Regions from separate parts of the Mesorhizobium cantuariense genome, predicted to be linked through region 1. Evidence: predicted binding sites of a transcription regulator. Region 1 holds the regulator's gene; the other holds the start of a gene.
What was found. The regulator PhoB, encoded in region 1, activates phosphate uptake and scavenging genes when phosphate is short. The targets are predictions, from matches to a motif close to TGTCATNNANCTGTCAT.
Positions count from the first base shown of each region.

Region 2: the regulator PhoB is predicted to act here: its motif matches at 2,501-2,517, upstream of ACFOJ9_RS31705 (alkaline phosphatase D family protein).

Region 1 covers NZ_JBHRVD010000001.1:6,048,987-6,053,152, forward strand. Annotated here, with positions in the region: gene ACFOJ9_RS29515 (ROK family protein) at 235-1,482, shown strand; gene phoB (phosphate regulon transcriptional regulator PhoB) at 1,499-2,188, opposite strand; gene phoU (phosphate signaling complex protein PhoU) at 2,205-2,912, opposite strand; gene pstB (phosphate ABC transporter ATP-binding protein PstB) at 2,938-3,762, opposite strand; gene pstA (phosphate ABC transporter permease PstA) at 3,780-4,166, opposite strand, start outside.
Region 2 covers NZ_JBHRVD010000001.1:6,472,889-6,477,054, reverse strand. Annotated here, with positions in the region: gene ACFOJ9_RS31715 (MFS transporter) at 1-985, shown strand, start outside; gene ACFOJ9_RS31710 (transposase) at 1,207-2,289, opposite strand; gene ACFOJ9_RS31705 (alkaline phosphatase D family protein) at 2,589-4,163, shown strand.

The sequences.
Region 1 (4,166 bases):
TGACCCGAAGGCCGGCACAGAGGCTCTATTTTTTCGAGCCTCGAAAAAATACTGATCCAACACCCGAACGCTGTCAACATCGATTCTGATGGATTTTGATGTCCTTCAGAATTTTTTTCGAGCCTCGGAATAAATAAGTGACAGGGCGGGCCGCTTCTGCCAGTATTTGACCGCGTTGCCGGCAGCGTTCCAGGGGCAGGAAGAACCGCGGCGACCGGGAGGATGTGAAGAAACATGTCGGTCGGAATCCGCCACGACGATTTGCGCCGCCGCAACCGCGCGATGGTGATCGCAGCCGTGCGCCGCGCCGGACAACCGTCACGCACCGAGATCGCCGCGACCACGGGCCTCAGCCACTCGACCATATCGGCGATCTCCTCCGACCTGATCGGCGAAGGCATCCTGACCGAAAGCAAACCGAGCGAGGCCGGCTCGCTCAAACGCGGTCGGCCGCAGGTCGGCCTCAGCCTCAATCCGGAAGCGGCGGCGGTGATGACCGTCGTTCTGTCGCTGAATTTTCTCTCCGTTGCCGTCATCGACTATGCCGGCCAGGTGATCGCCGAGGAGCAGCGCAGGCTGGACACGCTGACGATGCCGCGCGAGGCGCTGATCGGCGAATGCACGGCAATCGTGCGGCGCCGCCTCGAAGACCCCGATCTTGACGTGCGCAGCATCGCCCGCATCGCTCTGGCGATCCAGGGCATCACCGACACCCATGCCCGCGCCATGCTGTGGTCGCCGATCACGCCTCACACCGACATCGCCTTCGCCGACATACTCGAAGACGAGTTCGGCATCCCCGCCACCATGGAAAACGACTGCAACATGATGGCTATAGCACTGCGCTGGCGCGACCCTGATCGCTACCGCGACGATTTCATCGCCATTCTTCTATCGCACGGCATCGGCATGGGCCTGGTGCTGAAGGGCGAGCTGTTCACCGGCACCCATTCCTCGGGCGGCGAGTTCGGCCACATGATCCACCGGCCGAACGGCGCGCTCTGCCGCTGCGGGCGGCGCGGCTGCGTCGAAGCCTATGCCGGCAACTACGCCATCTGGCGCAGCGCAAGGCAATTGGGTGAGGACGCAGAACCCGTCGCCGATGTCAGCGACGCCGACATGCGTGCCCTGGCCACCGCGGCCCGCGAAAGCGACGGACCCGAGCGCGAGGCCTATCGCAAGGCCGGCGAAGCGCTCGGCTACGGCCTCGGCAGCCTGTTCGCGCTGATCGATCCGGCGCCCGTAGCCATGGTCGGGGTCAGCGCCGCTGCCTTCGACTTGATCGAGCCGGCATTGCGCAAGGCGATTGCCCAGACCGCCGGCGGCCAGCACTCGAAATCGATTTCCTTCGACACCGAGCCGAACGAACTGCCGCTGATCCGCGAAGGCTGCGCCATGCGTGCGCTGACCTTCGTCGACCAGGAGATTTTCGCACCCGGCGCGCAAACAAGATCCGGCCTCGCCGGCAAGAACGTGGCGTGAATTCAAACGGGCGAGTTCAATCCTCACGGATCGCGTAGCCCGCTCCACGAATGGTGCGGATGACGTCGGGCATGCGGCCGTTGTTGACGGCCTTGCGCAGCCGGCCGACATGCACATCCACCGTGCGCTCGTCGATGTAGATCGTCTCGCCCCAGACATTGTCGAGCAGCTGGCTGCGCGAGAAGACGCGGCCGGGATGGCGCATCATGAATTCGAGCAGGCGGAACTCGGTCGGTCCAAGCCTGATCTCGCTCTTCTTGCGATAGACCCGGTGCGATTCACGGTCGAGCACGATATCGCCGACCTTCAGCACACTGGACAGCACCTCCGGCTTGGCGCGGCGCAGCAGCGCCTTGACCCTGGCCATGAATTCCGGTGTCGAGAACGGCTTGACCAGATAATCGTCGGCGCCGGTCGACAGACCGCGCACGCGGTCGCTCTCCTCGCCACGCGCGGTCAGCATGATGATCGGCAGCCGCTCGGTCTCGGGACGCATTCTTAGCCGACGACAGAGTTCGATACCGGAAACCGCAGGCACCATCCAGTCGAGCACCAGAAGGTCGGGAACGTTCTCCTGCAGCCGGATCTCGGCCTCGTCACCGCGCGTCACCACCTCGACCTGATAGCCTTCGGATTCGAGATTGTAGCGGAGCAGCACGCCTAGCGGCTCCTCATCCTCCACCACCATGATGCGTGGCGCGATCATCGACTGGTCATCCCTGTCATGCGGCCGGCGCGGACATTGCCGTCTCGTCCTGCTTCGGACGATTGGCGGGCAGCTGCGTGCCGGTCAAAACATAATAGGCATTTTCAGCGATGTTGGTCACGTGGTCGCCGATGCGCTCGAGGTTCTTGGCGCAGAACAACAGATGCGTGCAGGCAGTGATGTTGCGCGGGTCTTCCATCATGTAGGTCAGCAGTTCACGGAACACCGAGGTGTATTTGACGTCGATGCGCTCGTCGTTGTTTCTGAGCGTGGCAAGCGCTGCCGCGTCAGCGGCGGCATACTCGTCGATGACGCCCTGCACCTGGATCAGCACCAGCTGCGCCATCCCGTCGATCGAATGCGACAGGTCGCGCGGCGTGACGCTCAGGCCGACAGTGCCGACGCGTTTGGCAATGTTCTTGGCAAGGTCGCCGATGCGCTCGAGGTCGCCGGCCATGCGGATCGAACCGACCACCGCACGCAGGTCGTTGGCCATCGGCTGGCGCTTGGCGATCAGCGTGATGGCGCGATCGTCCAACTCGCGCTGGCGTGCATCCATGATGGCATCGTCGGAAACCACCCGCTGCGCCAGCGCATTGTCCGAATTGAGCAATGCCTTGGTCGAGCCACTGACCATCGAGCGGGCGAGATCGCCCATGTCGCGGATCAGCTGGCTGACCTGCTCCAGATCCTCATCGAAAGATGCGACGGTATGTTCACCCATGATCTTCGTCCCTCGTATGCTGAACTCAGCCGAACCGGCCGGTGATGTAGTCCTGGGTGCGCTTGTCGTCGGGGGTGGTGAACATCTTGTCGGTGGCTCCCTCCTCGACCAGATAGCCAAGATGGAACATCGCGGTGCGCTGCGACACGCGCGCCGCCTGCTGCATCGAGTGGGTGACGATGACGATCGTATAGTTCTGACGCAGTTCGTCGATCAGTTCCTCGACGCGAGCGGTGGCGATCGGGTCGAGCGCCGAACACGGCTCGTCCATCAGGATCACCTCGGGCGACACGGCGATGGCGCGCGCAATGCACAGACGCTGCTGCTGGCCACCGGAAAGGCCGGTGCCAGGTTCCTGCAAGCGGTCCTTGACCTCGTTCCAGATTGCCGCCTTCTTCAGGCTCGACTCGACGATCTGATCCATGTCGGCCTTGCGCTTGGCCAGTCCGTGGATGCGCGGGCCATAGGCGACGTTCTCGTAGATCGACTTGGGAAACGGATTGGGCTTCTGGAACACCATGCCGACGCGCGCCCTGAGCTCGACGACGTCGATGTTCTTGTCGTAGATATCCTCTTCGTCGAGCGTTATCTTGCCGATTACCCGCGCTGAATCGATGGTGTCGTTCATGCGGTTGAGGCAGCGCAGGAAGGTGGACTTGCCGCAGCCGGAGGGGCCGATCAGCGCGGTCACCTGATTGAGGCGGACGTCGAGATCGACGTCGAACAGCGCCTGCTTCTCGCCGTAGAACACGCCGACCTTGTCGCCGCGCATTTTGATCACTTCGTTCGACTTGGCGTTCACCTTGTCGCCCACTGCGTTTTCAAGGGACTGTTCGGTCATGATGTTCATACCAAAATGCCTTTTTTCTACCAGCGCCGCTCGAACCGACGCCGAAGCACGATCGCGGTGATGTTCATGGCCATGAGGAAGACGAGCAGGATGATGATGGCGCCGGACATGCGCTCGACGAAGGCGCGTTCGGCCTCGTTCGCCCACATATAGATCTGCACCGGCAGCGCGGTGGCCGGATCGAAAGGCGTCGTCGGAGGATCGGCGACGAAGGCGACCATGCCGATCAGCAGCAGCGGCGCGGTTTCGCCGAGCGCACGCGCAAGACCGATGATGGTGCCGGTGAGGATGCCGGGCGCGGCAAGCGGCAGGATGTGGTGGAACACCATCTGCATCTTGGAGGCGCCGAGACCAAGGGCTGCCGAGCGGATCGACGGCGGCACGGCGGCAAGTGCCGCGCGCGT
Region 2 (4,166 bases), 420 kb from region 1:
GACCAAGCCCTGGCATCTTTTCATCACCTGGGGCGTGTTCTCGGGCATCGGTTCCGGCGCTGTCGCCAGCGTGCTCGGCGCCACCATCGTCAATCGCTGGTTCAAGACCAATCGCGGCCTTGTCATGGGATTGATGTCGGCCTCCAGCGCCTCCGGCATGCTGGTGTTCCTGCCGCTGATCGCCGCGTTGGCGCAGTCGGGTGGCTGGCAACCGGTCGTCATTGCGGTGGCGATCGCCACCGCGGCTCTGATACCGCTGGTCTGGCTGCTGGTGCCGGAGCGTCCGGCATCGATCGGCATGGTGCGCTATGGCGCCGAGGCGGACGACGTGCCGCCGACATCGCCCGCGTCGCAAGGCAATTTCCTCGCGCATACGCTCAACACGCTGCGCCGCGCCGCCGGCACAAGGGTGTTCTGGTACCTGTTCGCCACCTTCTTCGTCTGCGGCTTCACCACCAACGGGCTGGTCGGCACGCATCTGATCGCCTTCTGCGGCGACATGGGCATCGGCGAGGTGCAGGCCGCCGGGCTGCTGTCGATGATGGGCATTTTCGACCTGATCGGCACGACACTGTCGGGCTGGCTCACCGACCGCTACGACCCGCGCAAGCTGCTCGGCGTCTATTACGGCATCCGTGGCCTGTCGCTGATCTATCTGCCCTATTCCGGCTTCTCGGCGACCAGCCTGATCATCTTCGCCGTGCTCTACGGCCTCGACTGGATCGCCACCGTGCCGCCGACGCTGAGGCTCGCCAATGAGGCGTTCGGCGATCGCAGCGGGCCGATCGTGTTCGGCTGGATCGTCGCCGGCCACCAGATCGGTGCGGCCACTGCCGCAGCCTTCGGCGGCACCATGCGTGAGCTGCAGGGCAATTATGAGCTGGCCTTCCTGATTGCCGGCATGACTGCCATCGCCGCCGCCTGTATCTCGCTGCTGATCAACACAAGCAAGCCGGCATTTGAGCCGGAGCCGCAGGCGGCTTAGGCGCAGCGGCGGAGCGCTAATCTCCCCCCCTTGAGGGCATATGCGCTAAGATAGCTTCGGCATGGACTGAAATTTGCGCTTTCGTGGTGGCTCACGCCATCGATGTCGCAAGGCATGGAGATTTTGGCGCAGGGCTGCCAAGGGAGGTTGAGCAAAGATCGCTGCGATCAGAGAGGCGACGATCTGGCGGGTGGCGCGCCACAGCAGCGGGCGCCCGTCGCTCAAGGGGGAGAGACACCCAACTCCTGCGAAAGGGGTTCGGTCACAAGCGCGATGAGGAAGTGGGCAAGAATCCAAGGCTTTGCGATCCTTGGGTCTTTGGCTGGAGGCGCGCGCAGTCCGATCAGGCTCTTCAGACGCTTGAAGGCGAGCTCGATGCGCCAGCGCATGCGATAGAGCTTGAGAACTGTGCCGGAGGGAAACTCCTCCTGGTCAAGCGAGGTCACAAGGATGACAAAGCCGGCGGCAATCAGCGTCTCCGGTTGAACCTGCTTGCCCTTGGCCTTGGCTTCCTTGTTGATTTTGCGCCGCGCTTCTTGTGTCGCAGCCTCGGATTTGCGCAAGGCGATCAGGCGCATCTTCAGGGGCTCGCCCTTCTTGAGGCCCAGCCAGACAGGCGTTTCGATGACCTCCTCCCGGCAGCTCTTCAGGTGGCCGATGAGATCGAACGCCTTGCCGTTGGCGTCGAGCCATCGCACATTCTTCCACGGCGCGCGCACGACAACGTCGCCGTCTTGCGCCATGACCTTTGCGATCCGCTCGGCCTGCAGATAGGCGCGGTCGCCGATGCGGATCTCGCCCGGCACCACCGGCACGCGGTCGATCAGCTCGGCCTCGCTCTGGTCGGTGATCTCGAGGAAATCGAACTGCTCGCGCTCAAGATCGAAGGCGCAGTGCATACGCCAAAGGCCATTGTTCTTCTTCTCATGCACACCCGCCTTGGCAACCGATGTCGCATCGAGGATGCGGATCAGCCGGCCCTTAGGCAAGCCTTCCTCCTCGCGCTTCAAAAGGTGCCCGATCAACTGCTGCAGCCACGGCCCTGCATTGCGCAGCCGGCCGAGCAACGCCACGTCCGAGATGTCGGCGATCCCGCTTGCCGCCGCCCAGGCCACGACGCCCCGCATGCCCACCTTGCCAAGGCAGTAAGCCAGTGTCAGGCGCAACAGATCAGTAGCCGACCTGACGCCCCGCGGCCGCAGAAACGCCTTCGTCTCGCGGGCACTCCCTGCAATCAACTCTTCACCGCCGAGGAGCTCAATCGTCTCGGCCCAGCCGTCATCTACAAGCGATTCGTGAGTCATCGCAGCGTAGAATCACAACCGATTCCCCACTGCAACACCTATCTTAGCGCATATGCCCTTGAGGGGGAGATGTCGCCGAAGGCGACAGAGGGGGTCGTCTCACGTGGAACGCCGACCTCCTGCGTCTGCGACAAAGGGCCGAGCCCCGTCGGACCGACCCCCTCTGGCCTGCCGGCCATCTCCCCCTCGAGGGGGGAGATCATCTGTTCATTGTTATCAAAACTTCATCATCCCGAGATGTGCCTGAAACATTGACGCTGGACCTTGGTGGCACCGTTCAAGCCATCCAGGAGACAGCCATGAACAAGCTCTCGATGACCCGCCGCGCCTTCGTCACCTCCGCCAGCGCCGTTGGCCTGGCCGGCGTTTCGAGCCTGGCGCTGCCCTACTATTCGCGCGCCAACCAGCGGCCGGCCTTCACCCATGGCGTCCAGTCAGGCGATGTCGACGCAACCAGCGGCATGGTGTGGACGCGCACCGACCGCCCGTCGCGCGTCATGTTCGAGGTGTCGTCGACGGAGAATTTCGCCAATGCGACACGCCTGGCGCCGCTCGATACCTCGCCGGCCAGCGACTACACGGTCAAGCGGCTGCTCACCGACCTCGCTTCCGATCAGGACATCTTCTACCGCATGACATCAGCCGATCTCGCCGACATCAACGCCGTTTCCGAGCCGATCACCGGCCGCTTCAGGACGGCGCCGGCCTCGAAACGCGACATCCGCTTTGCCTGGTCGGGCGACACCGCCGGCCAGGGCTGGGGCATCGACGAGACCGGCATGAAGACCTACGCCACGATCGGCAAGCACACGCCCGACTTCTTCCTGCATTCGGGTGACACCATCTATGCCGACGGCGCCATGAAGGACGAGGTCGACCTGCCGGGCGGCGGCAAGTGGAAGAACGTCGTGCTGATCGACGGCAAGCGCAAGGTCGCCGAGACGCTGGACGAATACCGGGACCAGTGGAAATACAACATGATGGACAGGAACGTGCTCGGCCTCAGCGCCATCTGCCCGACCTTCTACCAGTGGGACGACCACGAAGTGCTGAACAACTGGTCGGATTCGAAGGACCTCAGCGCCGACAATCGCTACACGGAGAAATCCATCCACGTGCTGGCGGCCCGTGCGGCACGCGCCTTCCATGAAATGACGACGATCCGCTACGAACCGTCCGAGCCCGGCCGCGTCTATCGCAAGATTGCCTACGGGCCTCTGCTCGACGTGTTCTTCCTCGACATGCGTTCCTATCGCGGACCCAACGGTCCCGATATGCAGGATGAGATGGCGCCACAATCGCGCATCCTGGGCGAACAGCAGACGAAATGGCTGAAGCGCGAACTGGCGAATTCGAAGGCGACCTGGAAAATCATCGCCGCCGACATGCCGCTTGGCCTCGTCGTCTGGGACGATGGTACCAAGAAGGTCGGCGCCGAAGCGGTCAGCAATGGCGATAATGGTCTGCCAAAAGGGCGCGAGCTCGAGATTGCCGACCTGCTGCGCTTCATCAAGAATGCCGGCATCAGCAACACCGTCTGGCTGACCGCCGACGTGCATTACACGGCCGCGCACTACTACAACCCGGACAAGGCGCAGTTCCAGGAGTTCAACCCGTTCTGGGAATTCGTCTCAGGCCCGATCCACGCCGGCACGTTCGGTCCCAACGATTTCGACATGACGTTCGGCCCGGAGCTGAAGTTCATCAAGGCGCCGAGCGCCGAGCAAGGCCAGAACCTGCCGCCCTCAGCCGGCCTGCAATTCTTCGGGCTGGTCGACATCAACGGCGCCAGCGAACAGATGACGGTGCGGCTGATGGATCGCGACGACAACGAACTCTACAAGGTCACGCTCGACCCGGTGCGGTCGGCGTAAGCG